4 regions of the Planococcus sp. TJ-302 genome follow, and region 2 is predicted to be linked to each of the others. Evidence: riboswitches for the same ligand, from Rfam matches in the RefSeq annotation. Region 2 holds a riboswitch; each other region holds the start of a gene.
The links. Region 2 has a riboswitch for S-adenosylmethionine ahead of metK (methionine adenosyltransferase). Riboswitches for the same ligand answer to the same signal wherever they lie in the genome.
Positions count from the first base shown of each region.

Region 1: linked by a shared signal. The riboswitch ahead of mtnK (S-methyl-5-thioribose kinase) and the one ahead of metK (methionine adenosyltransferase) in region 2 are both predicted to bind S-adenosylmethionine.
Region 3: linked by a shared signal. The riboswitch ahead of AC4EHB_RS09315 (sulfite oxidase-like oxidoreductase) and the one ahead of metK (methionine adenosyltransferase) in region 2 are both predicted to bind S-adenosylmethionine.
Region 4: linked by a shared signal. The riboswitch ahead of AC4EHB_RS14915 (methionine ABC transporter ATP-binding protein) and the one ahead of metK (methionine adenosyltransferase) in region 2 are both predicted to bind S-adenosylmethionine.

Region 1 is NZ_JBZDOI010000001.1:2,144,547-2,148,911, forward strand. It holds gene mtnA (S-methyl-5-thioribose-1-phosphate isomerase) at 1-758, opposite strand, end outside; gene mtnK (S-methyl-5-thioribose kinase) at 758-1,942, opposite strand; SAM riboswitch class I at 2,020-2,174, opposite strand; SAM riboswitch class I at 2,776-2,885, shown strand; gene AC4EHB_RS10435 (2,3-diketo-5-methylthiopentyl-1-phosphate enolase) at 2,965-4,179, shown strand; gene AC4EHB_RS10440 (2-hydroxy-3-keto-5-methylthiopentenyl-1-phosphate phosphatase) at 4,185-4,365, shown strand, end outside.
Region 2 is NZ_JBZDOI010000001.1:17,200-21,564, forward strand. It holds gene pckA (phosphoenolpyruvate carboxykinase (ATP)) at 1-1,096, opposite strand, end outside; SAM riboswitch class I at 1,334-1,445, shown strand; gene metK (methionine adenosyltransferase) at 1,649-2,854, shown strand; gene AC4EHB_RS00205 (gamma carbonic anhydrase) at 3,069-3,584, opposite strand; gene AC4EHB_RS00210 (alpha/beta hydrolase) at 3,677-4,365, shown strand, end outside.
Region 3 is NZ_JBZDOI010000001.1:1,909,048-1,913,412, forward strand. It holds gene AC4EHB_RS09310 (copper amine oxidase) at 1-1,150, opposite strand, end outside; SAM riboswitch class I at 1,431-1,538, shown strand; gene AC4EHB_RS09315 (sulfite oxidase-like oxidoreductase) at 1,619-2,281, shown strand; gene AC4EHB_RS09320 (LLM class flavin-dependent oxidoreductase) at 2,334-3,392, opposite strand; gene AC4EHB_RS09325 (putative bifunctional diguanylate cyclase/phosphodiesterase) at 3,690-4,365, shown strand, end outside.
Region 4 is NZ_JBZDOI010000004.1:51,398-55,762, forward strand. It holds gene AC4EHB_RS14905 (MetQ/NlpA family ABC transporter substrate-binding protein) at 1-87, opposite strand, end outside; gene AC4EHB_RS14910 (methionine ABC transporter permease) at 122-790, opposite strand; gene AC4EHB_RS14915 (methionine ABC transporter ATP-binding protein) at 783-1,808, opposite strand; SAM riboswitch class I at 1,890-1,994, opposite strand; gene AC4EHB_RS14920 (thioredoxin family protein) at 2,042-2,353, opposite strand; gene AC4EHB_RS14925 (toprim domain-containing protein) at 2,360-2,698, opposite strand; gene gcvH (glycine cleavage system protein GcvH) at 2,770-3,150, opposite strand; gene AC4EHB_RS14935 (arsenate reductase family protein) at 3,230-3,583, opposite strand; gene AC4EHB_RS14940 (acyl-CoA dehydrogenase FadE) at 3,747-4,365, opposite strand, start outside.

The DNA.
Region 1 (4,365 bases), 2.1 Mb from region 2:
AAATTCAAAGTGCCGATTTTGTTCGCGGTGTCGCCGTTCGCAGCAATGCGGTCGGCTCCGACAATGATCGCTTCAATATTTTTTGCACCAATCGTGTGGGCGGCCATGCTGTCAGTGATCAGCGTAACGTCGACGCCCGATTGCTGCAGCTCCCACACCGTCAGCCGGGACCCTTGAAAAACCGGACGCGTTTCACAAGCATAAACTTCAAATTGCCGTCCTAGTTCGCTGCCCAGATGAAACGGCGCCAACGCTGTGCCGTATTTTGCAGTAGCGATTGACCCGGCGTTGCAAATCGTCATGACGCGCGTTTTGCCTTCCAATAAAGACAGGCCGTATTCGCCGATTTTCCGGCCTGCCGCTTCGTCTTCTTCATGGATGCGCACCGCTTCTTCAAGCAACAGCACTTTTCCTTGCTCGACGGTTGCAGCACCTTTCACTTTTGCCGTCAGCCGCTTTAGCGCCCATACCAGATTGACCGCTGTCGGGCGCGAGCTGCCCAAATGCGCCGCGTCTTTTTCAACCAAATGGAAAAAAGTTTGGAGTTCATCCGTGTCGTGGCGGACTGCAGCTAGCGCCAATCCATACGCAGCCGCTATACCGATTGCCGGCGCGCCGCGTACTTTCAGCGTCAAAATTGCTTCATAGACGTCTTCCAAGGTTTCCAGCGCCACGTACTCGATCACATGAGGCAGTTTCTGCTGGTCCAAAATCGTCAGCTTGCCGTCTTTCCAGGAAATTGATAACGGGATCGCCATTATTCCGCCTCCCCGATTAACGCTGTTACTTCGTAGATGCTTTTCACTTCAGCACGCTGCAAAATCAGCTTTTCGCCAAACTGCAATGCCCTTTTTTTCAATTCAATACGGCGGCCAGTGTCCTCGATGCCGTCGAGGTCTTTAACATGCGCCAGGCCGATTGTCCGGCGGATCAGTTCACAACCCGCAAAGCCCAGTGCATCCCGGAAAATCTTCTCGATGATGAATTCGCGATAGCCTTCCGTTCCTTGATAAGCTTCAATGCCTTTGTTTTCCCAAAGGGCCGTGAATCTTGCTTCAAACGTTTCCCACGTGCGTTCAATATGCGAATGGATCACTGTGCGCTGGTCTCCGCTGCGCGTCAGTGATTGGAAAATCAAATTTGCGAGAAACAAGCCGACATCAAAGCCGATCGGCCCGTAATAAGCGAATTCCGGATCGATAACCTTCGTTTCGCTGTCGCTGGCGAAGATGCTGCCGGTATGGAGATCGCCGTGCAGCAGCGCTTCCGCTTCAGTCAAAAAACTAAACTTCAACTTCGCCGCTTCCAACTGAAGCGCTTTGTTAGCCCATCGCGCTTCCACAGCCTCTTTCAGCTCCGGCTCGAAATCATTGGTTTCATTATCAAAAAACGGGTCTGTAAAAATCAGGTCTTCGGTAATCTTGCACAGCTCCGGATTCGAGAAAGCCGCAGCGAGCTTTTTCTTTTCAAATGGATGAAGCGCAAAATCCGATGTCTGGAACAAGGTGCGCGCCAAGTATTCGCCGATATCCGTCGACAGCTGCGGATACGCCTTTCCGGCAATCAAGCCTTCGCGGGCAATCGTCAAATGCGATAAATCTTCCATGACCGTCAAAGCCAATACCGCATCCGTGGCATAAACAGCCGGCACCAGATTCGGCACGAATTCACCGTGTTTCCGAAGGGCATCTGCCTCGATCTGTGCGCGCTGCAACGTCAGCGGCCAGCTTTCGCCGACGACTTTCGCATACGGCAGCGCCTGTTTCAAAATAACGCTCTTGCCGCTTTCCTGATCCGTCACGCGGAATACGTAATTCAAGTTGCCATCGCCGATTTCGTCGCATTGCAATGCCGCGCCAGCCGGGAATGGATAATGCGTTCTCGCAAGCTCAATGGCGGACTCTACTGTCAATTCTTCGTATTGTTTAGCTGCTGTTGCCATATGTCATCTACCTTTCGAATGCAAAATAAAAAGCCTCTTTCCCAAAAGAAAGAGGCTCAGAAATATAGATTCCATGCCTCTTATCTTTCAGAAATGTACATTTCTGATGGAATTAGCACCGTGCCTTGCGGGATTTTCATCCCGGCGCTGAAGCGCCCCTTCTCACGAAGGTATTACGGTCGGTTGCTGGGCGTCATAGGGCCAATTTCCCTCTGCCTGCTCTTGATAAGAGTTTTTAATGCGTATGTGTATGCTGTTTGAAAAGAATCCTATCATGGTTCAGAATTGAGTGTCAATAACTTTTTTCAATATTCCTTTTCATTTCGCTTCAGGCGGACGCTTACCGCGGGGTGGGCATGGAGCCTCCATTGACCCACTGATCCCGCAGGAAAGGCTAGGCTAGGCCTAGCCTTTGCGACGAAGCTAGCGCAGCGATGCAGGAGCAGTATGTTTGCCCTCGCCGCCTTACGCTGCATTCAAAGATATATTTTAATACAGAATCATTTCTTTTAACGAAGAACATGAAAGACACACTTTCTGAAGTTGCTTTCGATTCTCGAGATATGGAGCAAAACAGCGGAGAAAACCTTACTGCTCCTGTCTCTGCATCGCTGCGCTAGCTTCGAGACATTAAAGTGCGTTGCAGTGCTGCGCACTTCGTCGCAAAGGCATTGCCCCAATGCTTGGGTCCATGCCTTCGCAGCTGTTTTGCGGAATATCGGTCGAATATTCAGACTGCCTCTCATCCACAATTTACAGATAATTATTGACAGAAAGTTTTAATCGTGGAATAATCAGAATTACTTTGTATATCGAAACCAATTGAATACGCATTCTTATTCAGAGCAGGTGGAGGGACAAGCCCTATGACACCCGGCAACCGGTCCAGCAATGGACACGGTGCTAATTCTTGCAGCCCGTTTGACAGGCTGAGAAATAAGAAGTTGTTAAGCCCATTAACCTCTTCTTGTTTGAAGAGGTTTTTTTATGTTTTCAATCAATGTAAACGGAGTGTGGATAATTTGAGCAGATTGACAGCTACTTACCAGCTTTACGGAAAACCCGGCTCTTTCAAGAAAAAGGCGGAAGGCATCGCGCTTGGCTTGACGATCGGCTCGTGGACCGATTTGCCGTTGCTTGAGCAGGAGCAATTAAAACAGCATAAAGGCGAGGTGGTCTCGGTCACCGAGTTTGATGATGCACCGCATCCGCTGAAACCGGGACTGATTCGCGCCGAAGCGCAAATCTCTTATCCGAGCGCAAATTTCTCGCCGGACCTGCCCGCCATCCTGACGACGGTGTTTGGAAAGTTGTCGCTCGACGGCGAAGTGAAGCTGCTTGATTTGGCGTTCGACGATGAACTGCTTGGGCATTTCCCCGGGCCGCATTTCGGTATCGAAGGCGTCCGCAGTTTGATCGGCGTCCATGACCGCCCGCTTGTTATGAGTATTTTCAAAGGTGTGATCGGCCGGGACTTGGAATTTTTGAAAGCCCAGCTCCGCCAGCAGGCGCTTGGCGGCGTCGATCTTGTGAAAGACGACGAAATCCTTTTTGACAATCCGTTGACGCCATTTGAGCAGCGGATTACTGCTGGCAAAAGCGTGCTGCAGAGCGTATTCGAAGAAACGGGCCACCGCACTTTGTATGCCGTGAACCTTTCAGGGCGCACATCTACACTTCGCGACAAAGCGAAAAAAGCGCGAGAACTGGGGGCTGACGCGTTGCTCTTCAATGTCCACGCTTATGGGCTCGACGTTCTGCAGGAATTGGCGGAAGACACGGACATTCAGCTTCCATTGATGGCCCATCCGGCATTCAGCGGGGCGTTCACTTCTTCTCCGACTTACGGATTAGCGACAGCGCTCGCACTCGGCAAATTGACGCGCATTGCCGGAGCGGACTTCTCGTTGTTCCCCTCCCCTTACGGCAGTGTTGCACTTGAAAAAAGCCAGGCCTTGGCGCTTGGCGAAGAGCTTGTGAAAGCAAGCGCGTTGAAACGCTCTTTCCCGGTGCCTTCAGCTGGCATTCATCCCGGCCTCGTGCCGCAGCTGTTCGAAGATTTCGGTATTGACAGCATCATTAACGCAGGCGGCGGCGTCCACGGCCATCCGGACGGCGCGGCAGGCGGCGGCAAAGCATTCCGCCAGGCAATTGACGCCGTGCTTAACGAACATTCACTTGCCGAAGCAGCAAAACAAAATCATGAATTAAAAACAGCATTGGATATATGGGGGTAACAACCATGAATAAAACGGTCATCTTCTGTGATTTTGACGGCACCATCACCAATTCAGACAACATCATCGCCATCCTCCAGCATTTTGATCCGCCGGGATGGAATCCGATAAAAGACCAAATCCTGTCTCAGGAAATATCCATCCGCGACGGCGTTGCGCAAATGTTCTCGCTGCTGCCTGCAGCAA
Region 2 (4,365 bases):
ACATCGCCTGCTCTTTTGTCAATTTGCTGATTGGAGGCAGTACGCCGAAAGCGTCTGCAGTCAAAAAGACGATTGTTTTTGGATGGCCTGCCACTGAAGGGAAGACAATATTTTTGATTGCATGGATCGGATATGCTGCACGTGTGTTTTCTGTTAAAGAACCGTCAGCGTAATCCGGAATGCGTGTTTCTTCATCCACTACTACGTTTTCAAGTACAGAACCGAACGTGATTGCGTCATAGATTTGCGGTTCATGTTCGCGCGTTAAATTAATCGTTTTCGCATAGCATCCGCCTTCAATGTTGAAGACGCCGTTATCAGACCAGCCATGCTCGTCGTCGCCGATCAATTTGCGGTTTTCGTCTGCAGACAATGTTGTTTTGCCTGTTCCAGACAAACCGAAGAACAACGTTACATCGCCTTCTTCGCCGACGTTCGCTGAACAATGCATAGGAAGGATGCCTTGTTCAGGAAGCAGGTAGTTCATGATCGAGAAGATCGCTTTTTTCATTTCGCCGGCATATTCTGTTCCGCCGATCAAGATGATTTTTTGCTCCATCGATACAATGATGAAAGTTTCAGAATCCGTACCATCCACAGCAGGATCTGCGTGGAACGTTGGTGCATAGACAACTGTGAATTGCGCTTCGTGGCTTGTCAATTCCTCTTTTGTCGGACGGATGAACAGTTGATGAGCGAATAGGTTATGCCAAGCGTATTCGTTGATGGTCTGAATGCCCAGACGCGATTCAGGATCAGCACCGGCGTATCCTTTGAATACGAACAGCTCATCTTTTTGCTTCATGTGGTCCAGCACTTTAGCGTACAGGTTTTCGAAAACTTCGGATGAAATCGGGCGATTTACAGAACCCCAGTCAATTTTATCTTTAGAAATAGCTTCATCTACGATATATTTATCTTTAGGGGAGCGGCCAGTGTATTTGCCAGTTTCAGCTTTTACTGCGCCATCTTTCGTCAAAACAGCTTCTCCACGGGATGTGGCTGCTTCGATTAATTGTGGAACTGATAATTGCACGTGTATATTTTGGCCATTTAAAAGATCCTTTAAATTGCTTGAGAAGTTTACTGGATTCATTTATATGTACCTTCCTTTTCGGTTATTCCCATAGCCATGGGGAGCTTGTATATTTCGTAGATTAGTATAACACATTATAGCCATTAGTCTATACTAATAACCCGGTGACATGAAAAAGTAACAATAATTTGGCATTAATCCATTCATCATGTGGATCAATAAAGTTTTGCACTTCTATTTGGCTAAAAACGTTGACATCACTATATACATTCCGTATGATGAAAAATTGTACGGATACTCTTATTCCGAGCTGGTGGAGGGGACAGGCCCTATGAAACCCGGCAACCTGCTGCATTTGCAGAGAAGGTGCCAAACCTGAAGCAAGGAACTCAACCTTGGACGATAAGAGTGAAAGGTGCTTATGATGATTTTTCCTTTCCTCATTTATTTATGAGTGAAGGGATTTTTTTATGAATCGCCCTTAATCCTCGTGTGCAAAGGCCACAACGGCTTGAAGTTCAATCCAGTTCGACTGGAACGGACTTGACATGGGAAAACGAGTACCGTATCAATTTCGAGAGCAATCTCGCAGGATATAAGGAGGAGCTTTTTTTGACAAACCGTAAATTATTCACATCAGAATCAGTAACAGAAGGACATCCGGATAAAATCTGTGACCAAATCTCAGATGCCATCCTTGATGCAATCTTAGCAGCAGACCCGAACGCACGGGTAGCATGCGAAACGACAGTAACAACAGGTTTGGTGCTTGTTGCGGGAGAAATTACGACATCGACGTATGTCGACATCCCAAAAGTAGTGCGCCAAACAGTTAAAGATATCGGCTATACACGCGCGAAATACGGTTTCGACTCTGAAACAAGCGCTGTTTTGACAGCGATTGATGAGCAGTCTGCGGATATTGCTGCGGGAGTCAACGTGGCTCTTGAAGCACGCGAAGGGCAAATGACTGATAAAGAATTGGATGAAATCGGAGCAGGAGACCAAGGTCTGATGTTCGGATACGCATCTAACGAAACAGAAGAATTGATGCCATTGCCAATCAGCTTGGCACATAAACTGGCTCGCCGCCTTGCAGAAGTGCGCAAAGAAGAGATCCTTCCATATTTGCGTCCGGATGGCAAAACGCAAGTGACGATCGAATACGATGAAAACAATAAACCGTTCCGCGTTGACACAATCGTCATCTCGACTCAGCATCACCCAGAAGTGACGCTTGAGCAGATTCAGCGCAACATCAAAGAATATGTCATCAACGCAGTCGTTCCGGCTAATTTGATCGATGAGGATACAAAATACTTCATCAACCCGACAGGCCGTTTTGTTATCGGTGGACCACAAGGAGATGCGGGCTTGACTGGCCGCAAAATCATCGTAGATACTTACGGCGGTTATGCGCGCCACGGCGGCGGTGCTTTCTCAGGCAAAGATGCGACTAAAGTGGACCGTTCAGGTGCATACGCTGCACGCTATGTTGCGAAAAACATCGTTGCTGCAGGCCTTGCAGACAAATGTGAAGTCCAAGTGGCTTACGCAATCGGGGTAGCACACCCGGTTTCAATCGCTATCGATACATTCGGAACAGGCAAAGTAAGCGAAGACACTTTGATTGACTTAGTGCGCGAAAACTTCGATTTGCGTCCAGCTGGCATCATCAAAATGCTTGACCTGCGCCGCCCAATCTACAAGCAGACTGCAGCATACGGACATTTTGGCCGTACGGACGTGGATCTGCCATGGGAACGTACGGATAAAGCAGCAATCCTAAAAGAACAATCAGGCGTTGCTGCAGAATAAATTAATATAATAGTAGAAAAGACGATCGGCAAATCTGCCGGTCGTCTTTTTTTGAATAAGAACAGCATCAATAAGCCATTGAATAGTTGGAGAAAAATGATAGAATAAATGTAAATAATTAAATATTCTAAAAATAATGGATATTAATTCGTTTGCATTGCAGGAAAATGCGCAGCTTAAAAAAAGCCGGCTTTTGGCCGGCTAGAAAATCTTTTTATTTTTCTTGCAGCGATTTGTAATAAGCACCTTTTTCAGCATATTCGCGGACGATTCGCTCCATGTCTGCTTTGTCTTCGTCTTTTAGTTCACGGACAACTTTTGCGGGGCGGCCGAGGGCGAGCATGCCTGGCGGAATGACTTTTCCAGGCGGAACGAGGCTGCCCGCTCCGATAAATGCCCCTTCGCCGATTTCGGCGCCGTCAAGAATGACGGAACCCATGCCGACAAGTGCTCCTTTGCGGATTTTGCAGCTGTGCAAGGTGACTTGGTGGCCAATGGTTACGTTGTCTTCAAGAATCAGCGGATTGTTCGGGCTTTGGTGCAAGACACAGAGATCCTGGATATTGGTTTTATTGCCAATGATGGTCGGTGCGACATCGCCGCGGATAACGGTATTGAACCAGACGGAAGATTCAGCGCCGATGGTAACGTCACCGGTAACCGTCGCGAAGTCCGCGATAAAAACCGAAGGATGAATGTCTGGCTGTTTGCCGTGGAAAGGATAAATCATGGGAAAACCTCCAAATTAGTTAATAACTATCTTTAATCCTATCAAATTCGATGCAAAGGTCAAAATATTGGCGTTCATATGAAGATAAGGGGATGATGGATTTGTGGAAATGGGAAGCGGAAGGACAGGCGAAAGCGGTAATGGTCCTTGTACATAGTGCATACGAACATCACATGAAATATGCGTGGCTGATCGAACAATGGCGGTCTGCAGGCTTCCATGTCATCATGGGGGACTTGCCAGGGCATGGCCGCGGAATTCCGGGCAGCAAGCCGCATAATGAAGCTTTTAACGATTACGAAAAATCAGTGGAGCAGGCGATTACGGTTGCTTTGGAAAATGAGCTGCCGGTTTTTGTATTAGGCCATGGCCTCGGAGCGACGATCGCGATGAATGTTTTGGGCGAAAAAGCTTTTCCGGTAGCTGGAGTGATATTGAGTTCGCCGTGGCTCCATTTACTGAAAACCCCTTCTGTCTTGGCGCCCGCTTTATCAAAGTTGGGAAGCCTTCGCATTGACCACGGTTTGAAAATTGAAGACTTAACGAGCAATCCGGAATCGATCGAATCAGAAAGCGGAGACCCTTCCTACCGCACGGCTGTGACGATGGGCTGGTACCGCGAATTGCATTCTTATATGAAAAAATCCATTTCTGCGAAAAGGCGATTTCCGGATATTCCGGTTATGGTCCAAACGGCAGGAAATGACAGGATTGCAGATAAAAGTTATGCCAAGCGCTGGCTGCAGGACCGCGAGCTCGGTCAGTTCAGCTACAAGGAATG
Region 3 (4,365 bases), 1.9 Mb from region 2:
ATGCTTCACGCATAGAGCTGTATGCTGCGTCATAGTCGCCAGCTACATAAGAATCGAATGATGCTAGCAATTGGCTTACGTGTGCAGTCAAACCTTCTTCAAGTGCTGCAGCAGGTACACGGCCTTCAGTTGCGCCATCAAGAAGTGCTGCTTGTTCAACGATGTACTCGTCAAGTTCAGCTTTTGCTTTTTCTTGCCCTTCAGCATTGTCTTCACCTGTTGCTACTACGTAATCTACAAAGTAACCGATGTGTGATTTCCATGTTTCGTCGAATGCTGCTCCAGCTTCTTCGCCGTAAACGGATGTTACTGCAGCAGTCAAGTCGTCAGCATTTGCCAATAAAGAAGCAGCTGCCGTGTCGAAGCTTTCAGCGCCATCAGCACCGTCTTGCATTGCCATTACCGCTAATCCAGCATGCTCAGTGAACGTTGTGTTCAAAGAAGCGCGTAGATCGATTGCCGGTGTGTCCGGGTTTGTGTTTTCAAATTTATCAGCGAATTGGTCAGTGATTGCGATTGAAAGAGTTTCAGCGAACATGCTCATGTGCTGGATTGATTCGCGTTCAAGAGCATATGAAGTTTCAAAGTCTCCCGCAACGTAAGCGTCAAACGATTTGATCAACTGGTCAATGTGCATATCCAAGCCTTCGCTCACAGCTGCTGCTGGCAAACGTCCTTCAGTTGCTGTATCGAAGAATTCAGATTGTGTTGTTTTGTATTCTTCAAGTTCAGCCAAAGCCTGGTCTTTTCCAGCTTGATCGTCATTTGCTGTTGCTGTTACGTAATCCACGAAATAGCCGATATGCGATTTCCAGATCTCGTCGAATTGAGCTGCGCCTTCTTCACCGTATACAGAAGCGACTGCCGCTTTCAAATCGTCAGCGTTTGCCAACAATGCGCCAGATGCCTGGTCGAAGTCTTCTGCTCCGTCAACGCCTTTTCTCATTGCTTCTACTGCTAAGAATGCATGCTCCGTTAAAACTGTATCAAGTGCGATGCGAAGTTCGCCCGCTGGTGTTGCTGTTCCTGCTCCAACTTCGCTAGACGCTGGAGTTGAATGTGATGATCCGTGGCTGTCAGCCAATGCCGCTGTCGGCACCAATAGGGCTAGTGTAAGTGGAAGAGCTACTAATAATTTGTTGACTTTCATAAATGAACATCTCCTTTTTCTCTGTGTTTTATTTGATTCTGACTACAAAACGCACGTGGTTCATTTTTAGATCACTCTTTTTTAAAAAAACTTAAAATTCTTTTTTCTGCCCTGTGATCCGTCCACCTGCCCAATTTTCTTTATATAGAAGAAAGCCGATTTTTTCTATCTGAACGGCGTTCTAAAAAGTTTTATTCGAATAAATTCTTCAACATCATTGTCATCCCGTGGCCAATTGGATAGAATAAGTCTTATCAGAAAAATTACATAAAACTACGTAACCTTATCAAGAGAGGCAGAGGGACTGGCCCTATGACGCCCGGCAACCGCTAGTTTGACTAGTATGGTGCCAAATCCAACAAAGCAGCGATGCTTTGAGAGATGAGGGAGAGTCTGTTCTTGCTTTTGCGCCTAACTCTTCCTCTCGCGAGGGGGAGTTTTTTTGTGTGGAGGAGTGATTAGATGAAGTTGAACAAAGCAGACCGCATCAAACGGACCCGCGTGCCGGTGGCCGATCCGGCACTCGCTGACCGCTTGCCGCCCGGGCAAGTGCTGACCGAGCGCTTTCCAGTTTTGCACGAAGGCGAAGTGCCCGAATACAATATGGACGACTGGACACTGAAAATCTATGGCCGCGTCGAGCAGGAAGTGACGCTGTCGTATAACGATATTTTGGAGCTCCCGCAAACGACGGTGCAGCGCGACATCCATTGCGTGACGCGCTGGTCGCGCTTTGATAATTCCTTTACTGGCGTGAAGTTTCAGGACTTGATGAAAGCGCTCGGCGTTACGCCAAACAGCCAATATGTCATGCTCCACGGCGATTACGATTACACGACGAATGTCGCGCTCAGCGATTTGGACCGCGAAGATGTGCTGCTCGCCCATTCACTGGACGACGAACCGCTGACGGCCAAGCACGGCTATCCGCTGCGCTTTGTCGTGCCGCATCTGTATTTCTGGAAAAGCGTCAAATGGGTGCGCGGCATCGAGTTTGTCGACGAGAACCATCCTGGATTCTGGGAGCAGAACGGCTTCCACCTGAACGGCGACCCGTTCAAAGAAGAACGGTTTTCAGGAGAAGACCTGGAGATTCCGGATGATGAATGGGAAAAGAAAGAATTCGATTGAACGCGAAAAAACGGCTCATCCCCTGCGGATGAGCCGTTTTTAGGTTTTGTAGTTATTTTATGGCGGTGAATTTTTTCACAGCTGGCAAAATTTCGGTCGCAATCAGCTCGATGTTGCGCTCGATCCGGCCGAACGGTACGCCACCGAAATCCATTTGGGCGATATAACGCTGGTGGCCGAACACTTCGTGCTGGTAGAGAATCTTTTCGATGATCTGCTGCGGGCTGCCGATATTCATCACATGATGGGGATGCGCGCCTTGCATGAAATGAGGCTGTGGAAAACCTCGGCCGTTGGTGCGCATCATGCCTTTATCCACATGTGGGTAACTTTCTTCGAATGCCTGCTGCGTCGTTTCGGCCGCGTTGAAAAAGCCGGCAGTTGCGACCGGGAACTCAGCGGGATCGAAGCCGTTTTCAGCTAATGCTTCGCGGTAAACATCAATCGAATGCCCGAAACTTTCAGCCGGCCCGCCAAGTGTGGCGAGCATCATCGGCACGCCTGCCTGTCCGGCCTTTATGGCGCTCGACGGATGGCCACCGACTGCCCGCCAAATCGGCAATGACCCATTGTGCGGGCGCGGGATGACCTCGGCGTCGCGCAGCGATGCGCGGAATTTTCCGCTCCAATTGACCTTTTCCTGCCGGTTGATCTCCAGCAGAAGATTGAATTTCTCTTCGTACAATTCTTCGTAATCATGGACATTATAGCCGAGCAGTTCAAAAAGCCCGATGCGCGAAGCGCGTCCCGCAATGATTTCCGCACGTCCGTCCGAAATCAAATCGATCGTCGAGAAATCCTCGTATACCCTTACCGGATCGGATGTGCTGATGATCGTCGATGAACTTCCCACCTTGATGTTCTTCGTTGCTTGCGCAATCGCACTCAGCACGACGGTATGCGCTTGTGTGGCGAAAAATTCCTGATGGCTTTCGCCGACGCTGAAGAAATCCAGCCCGGCTTGGTCCGCGAGCTTTGCCATTTCGATGATTTCCTTGATCCGTTGCCCCGCAGTAATGCGGTTGCCCGTGTGCGGATCCGGCAAATGGTCGCCAAGCGTATAAATGCCGAACTCCATCCCTTTGCTTTGGTCAATGCGGTATTTCTCCATCTTCATCCGTCCCTTCCATATGTACTTTAAATGCCCTAGCATCAGTATATCTTCCATCCGGCGTAGATGTTACTAATCCGCTTGCCGCTTTTATCCTTGGCTTTTCAGGCTTAATAAAGGAATAAAAACCCATTCTTTTGTTTTCCAAATGCGAATAAACTTATTCCATTTTAAGGAATAATTAACTATAATAAGGAAAAATATACTTTCAAAACAATTTTTTATTCCTAGCCATTTCATTTCAAAAAAATAAGGAGGTGAAACGCCATTACCAGTTTATCCATCAAAAATGCTTTCATGCTGTACATAGTCCTGCACATCGGCGTTTTCTATTACTTGGTGCTGCACAGTACAGCCAATGACCCGGCCACTTTGCTGGCGATCAATTTGGTTTCCGCTTTCGCGCCCTTAGTTGCAGCTGCCGTCTTGTTCGCTGTTTACCGAAAGATTTCCGGCAAGGAAAAAGTTTTCTGGCTGCTGGTTTCTCTCGGCTGCTTAAGCTACGTGATAGCGGAAGGCCTGTGGATTTACACAGAAAACGTCCTCGGGAAAGAAATACAATACCCGGGATGGACCGACCTGTTCTATTTTCTACAAGTCGCTTTTTATCTGGCCGCGATTTTGTACCATCTTTGGCAGGTACGGAGAAATCTGCAGCCGTTAAAAGTCATCTTTGACATGGGCATCATTATGGCCGTGTTCACTGCGCTCAGCTGGCATTTCATCATTCGTGACCTCATAATCGGACCGGCTTCTGTTTTAGCGCTTATCGTTTCCGCCAGCTATCCCATCGGCAGCCTAATGCTGCTGTTCGGCCTGATCAGCTTTTACACAGGCTCTTTCCCGCTTTTCTCCCGCAATGTTCTGAATTTGATAGCAACCAGCTTGTTAATCCAGATTGCCGCTGACAGCATTTACCTTTACGCAACAGCAACCGGCAGCTACTTTTCCGGGACCATCTATGATCCGCTAT
Region 4 (4,365 bases), on a different contig from region 2:
TGACTCTTCGCCTGAGCCGCCTTCGTCTGCTCCGCATCCCGCTAATGCGAATGCTGTTAGTAATGTTCCTGCTACAAATTTCTTCATGTTGTCAGTCTCCCTTTTTATGTGTTTTTTATGATTAGCGTTTGTCCGACTTTACAGTCAAACGGTCACCGATAAACTGGATGGCAAATACAATGATCAATATGAGGATCGTGGCCATAAGTGTGACGTCTTGGCGGCTTCTTTGGAAACCGTCAAGGAACGCCAGGGTGCCAAGGCCACCGGCTCCGATGATGCCTGCCATTGCGGTATAACCGACAAGGGCAATGGCTGTCACCGTGATGCCGGAAATAAGTGCCGGTTTTGATTCTGGAAGCAGCACTTTGCGAATGATGGTCCACGTGCTTGCACCCATTGACCGGGCGGCTTCGATTACGCCTTTGTCAATTTCTTTCAGGGCGATCAATACCATGCGTGCATAAAATGGTGCAGCACCGATGATCAACGCCGGCAATGCGGCGTTCGGTCCGCGAATCGTTCCGATCATATACTTCGTGAATGGAATCAGTAAAATGATTAAGATGATGAACGGAATTGAACGGAAAATATTGACGAATGCACCGGTCAGCCAATTGACAATGCTGTTGGCCCATAATTGCTTCGGTGCTGTCAAAAATAGGACGATGCCGAGCACCAAACCGATGACAAACGTGAAAAATGTCGACATCGCGGTCATGTAAATGGTTTCGAGCGTAGCTTCCCACATATCATTCCAGTCGACGTTCGGGAATAATGACTCAATCATTTGCCATCACCTCCGTTTGGACGTCTTCTGCATTAAGGAAAGCGATCGCTTCATCAATTTCAGGCTGTGAGCCTTTTATTTGTAAGATCAATGTTCCATAAGCCCCTCTTTGCGTATGTGCGATATTCCCCTGCACAATGTTGATATCGACAGGGTATTTACGAATCAGTTTCGTTAAGATCGGCTGCTCGGTTTGGTCTCCGACGAATACCAGTTTGATGAGGACACCCGACGGATACAGTTCGCGCAAATGCTTGATGGTTGCCTGGGAATCTTCGGTGTCTGTCACCTGAGCAACAAAACGTTTGGTGATGTTTTCTTTTGGCGCCTGGAAAACGTTCAGAACGTCTCCTAATTCTACGACGCGTCCACCTTCCATGACGGCGACGCGGTGGCAGATTTTACGGATGACATGCATTTCATGAGTGATGAGCACAATGGTCAATCCTAAGCGTTTGTTGATATCCACCAATAAATCCAGGATCGAATCGGTCGTCTGCGGATCCAATGCAGAAGTGGCTTCATCGCAAAGCAGCACTTCCGGGTTGTTCGCTAAAGCACGGGCAATGCCGACGCGCTGCTTTTGCCCTCCGGATAGCTGCGCAGGATACGCGTTCTCTCTTCCGGTGAGTCCAACGAGCTCCACAAGTTCCAAGACACGCTCAGCACGTTTTTCTTTCGGCACTCCTGCAATTTCAAGCGGAAATTCGATATTTTCTTTGACGGTGCGCGACCACAGCAAATTGAAATGCTGGAAAATCATGCTGACTTTCTGGCGTGCTTTGCGCAATTCCTTGCTGTTGATCGCTGTGATGTCCTGGCCGTTGATGACGACTGACCCCGACGTCGGCTTTTCCAATCCGTTCAATAAACGGATGAGCGTGCTCTTGCCTGCTCCACTATAGCCGATGATGCCGAAAATCTCGCCTGGTGCAATGTCCAGTTCCACTCCATCGACCGCTGTCAACGAGCCTTTGCCCGTATCGAACACTTTCGATAACTTTTTAAGTTCAATCATTCCATAAACACTCCTAATCCAAAAATAAAAACCCTTCTGCGCAGAAATGAGCAGAAGGGTAACTTAAAAAGTTGAACCGATCTCTCATTTCCCGAAGTTTCAGCTTCGCGTGACTTGGCACCATTTCATTTTCATGACGGTTGCCGGGCTTCATAGGGCACTTCCCTCCACCACTCTTAATAAGAGTAACGATATTTAATTAATTTCAGAAATTTAATTTACCATGCCTGGATTTATACGTCAACTGATTTTAACTTTCCATACAGATAAGGTACGGATTGGAACGCGTAAATCTTTTCTTTCAGCTGTCCATTTTGCGTGATGAGCAGGCACGGGACGCTTTCCACTTGATACAGCGAAGCGATTTCCTGCACATAGTTCAAGTTTGCTTTTCCCATTGGCAGATCCGGTACCAGTTCCTGCACGACCTCCAGCATTTTCGAAGCAATCTGGCAAGTTCCGCACATCGGCGCATACAGGTAGTAAGCAGCCACGTCGTTTGTATTTTTCTCTTTCAGCCATTCTTTATGTGTCCATTCATTCATGCGGTTTCATCCCTCAGCTATAAACTTATTGACTTGAACGTTTGCTGATATCAGTATATCCATCAGGATGCGGATAGGTGTAGCAGCTACTTCTTTGTAGCTCGGGTTGATATAGAAATGGCGGGCTTCCGGAAACTCGCGCTTCACCAGTTTGCGCAGCTTCTCGCCTGATTTGTCCGCGTCCACCAATATGATGATATCCATTTCTTCAAACGGCAGCAGCAATTCTTCAAGCCTTGTTGCACTTACTGTACCATTTGTACAAAGAATCGTCACGGGTTCTGCAATAAGCGGCGCTATCCTCACTTTATCGCTGATTCCTTCCACCACAATCACTTTTTCCATAAAGCAACACCTCGCTCGGAAAGTATGTCCAGAATTGTGTATAAAAAAAGCGCCACAAAGGCGCTTTGGAATTACTCGTTGATCATTTCTTTGTATTGCTCAGCTGTCATCAATTCGCCCAATTCAGCTTCGCTAGGGGATTCGATTACCACCATCCACGCATTTTCATAAGGGGATTCGTTAACAAATTCCGGGCTGTCTTCAAGCTCACTGTTTACTTCCAGTACTTTTCCGCTGATTGGAGCGTAAAGTTCAGAAACAGTTTTAACAGACTCGACACTGCCGAAAGGCTGGTCTTTTTTCAGTTCGTCACCAACTTGCGGCAATTCGACAAAAACGATATCTCCAAGTTCAGCTTGTGCAAAATCAGTAATGCCGATCCGTGCTGTCGCGCCTTCTACCTTGACCCATTCATGCTCTTTTGAATAACGAAGTTCTAGTGGTGTGCTCATCGAAAACCCTCCATATTATGTAGTTTACTCATATCTAAGTTTGACATAAACAAATCGGAAATACAAGAAATCAATTGCTCTATCTCCAGCTGGACTCAAAGTCCTGTTCTTTGAACCCGAGTGTCACTTTGTCGTAGCCGTAAGCCAGCGGACGTTTAATGAGCATGCCGTCAGAAGCCAGCAATTCCAACTGTTCTTCTTCGCTCATTTGGGGCAACTTGTCTTTCAAGCCAAGCTCGCGGTATTTCATGCCACTTGTGTTGAAAAACTTCTTCAAGTCGACTCCGCTCGCTCCATAAATTTCGCTGAGCTGCTCTTTTGAAGGCGGTGCTTCCGCAATATTGATCTCGTTGTATTCAATCCCTTGGTCGTCCAGCCATTTTTTCGCTTTTCGGCAAGTTGTGCATTTCGGATATGCGTAATAGGTAATCAAGAAAAATCCTCCTTTTTTTCCAAGCTTACCAAATCGCGGGCGCTGCGTCGATGTAAAATACTCCCTTCGCTTGTGCCTCCCGAATAACGCAAAAAGAGGATTAGGCCCCCTGCCCAATCCTCTTTTCGTTTTCAGGCTCACCGAATGAGCCTGTTGGTCCCTATTACACCACGTATTTTTCTGCTTCGACCAATTTGACTGCCGCTTCGCGTTTTTTCGCGATAACGTTGTATGGCGTCGAACGCGTTAATTTGCGCAATGCAGAAAGCATCATGCGCTGGTTGTCGCCTTCGATTGCTGCGATCAATGTTTCTTTCGCGTCTTTCTCGATCTTATCGAATGCTTCCTGGCAATAAATCTGCGTGTACAGCAATTTCTGCTGCGCTTTTACTTCGCCTGATGCCGCAATTGCTTTCTCTGTGCGGAGAACGACAGATTCCATCGCGAAGACATTGCTGACGATGTCGGCGATGTTCACGAGAATTTCCTGCTCCTGCTCCAATTTCGTGCTGTATGTCTGCGCCGCTAAGCCGATTGCCAACAAAGCGATTTTCTTCGCGTTTCGGACAAGATATTTTTCCTGCGCCAAAGCTTCTGTGCCGACTTCTTCTGGCATCATCATCAGCAATTCTTCTTGCAACTTCTGTGCGTGCTGAAGCAGCGGAAGCTCACCTTTCAATGCTTTGCGCAATAACGTACCCGGAACCAGCAAACGGTTGATTTCATTCGTTCCTTCAAAAATGCGGTTGATGCGGGAATCGCGGTAAATGCGCTCGATTTCG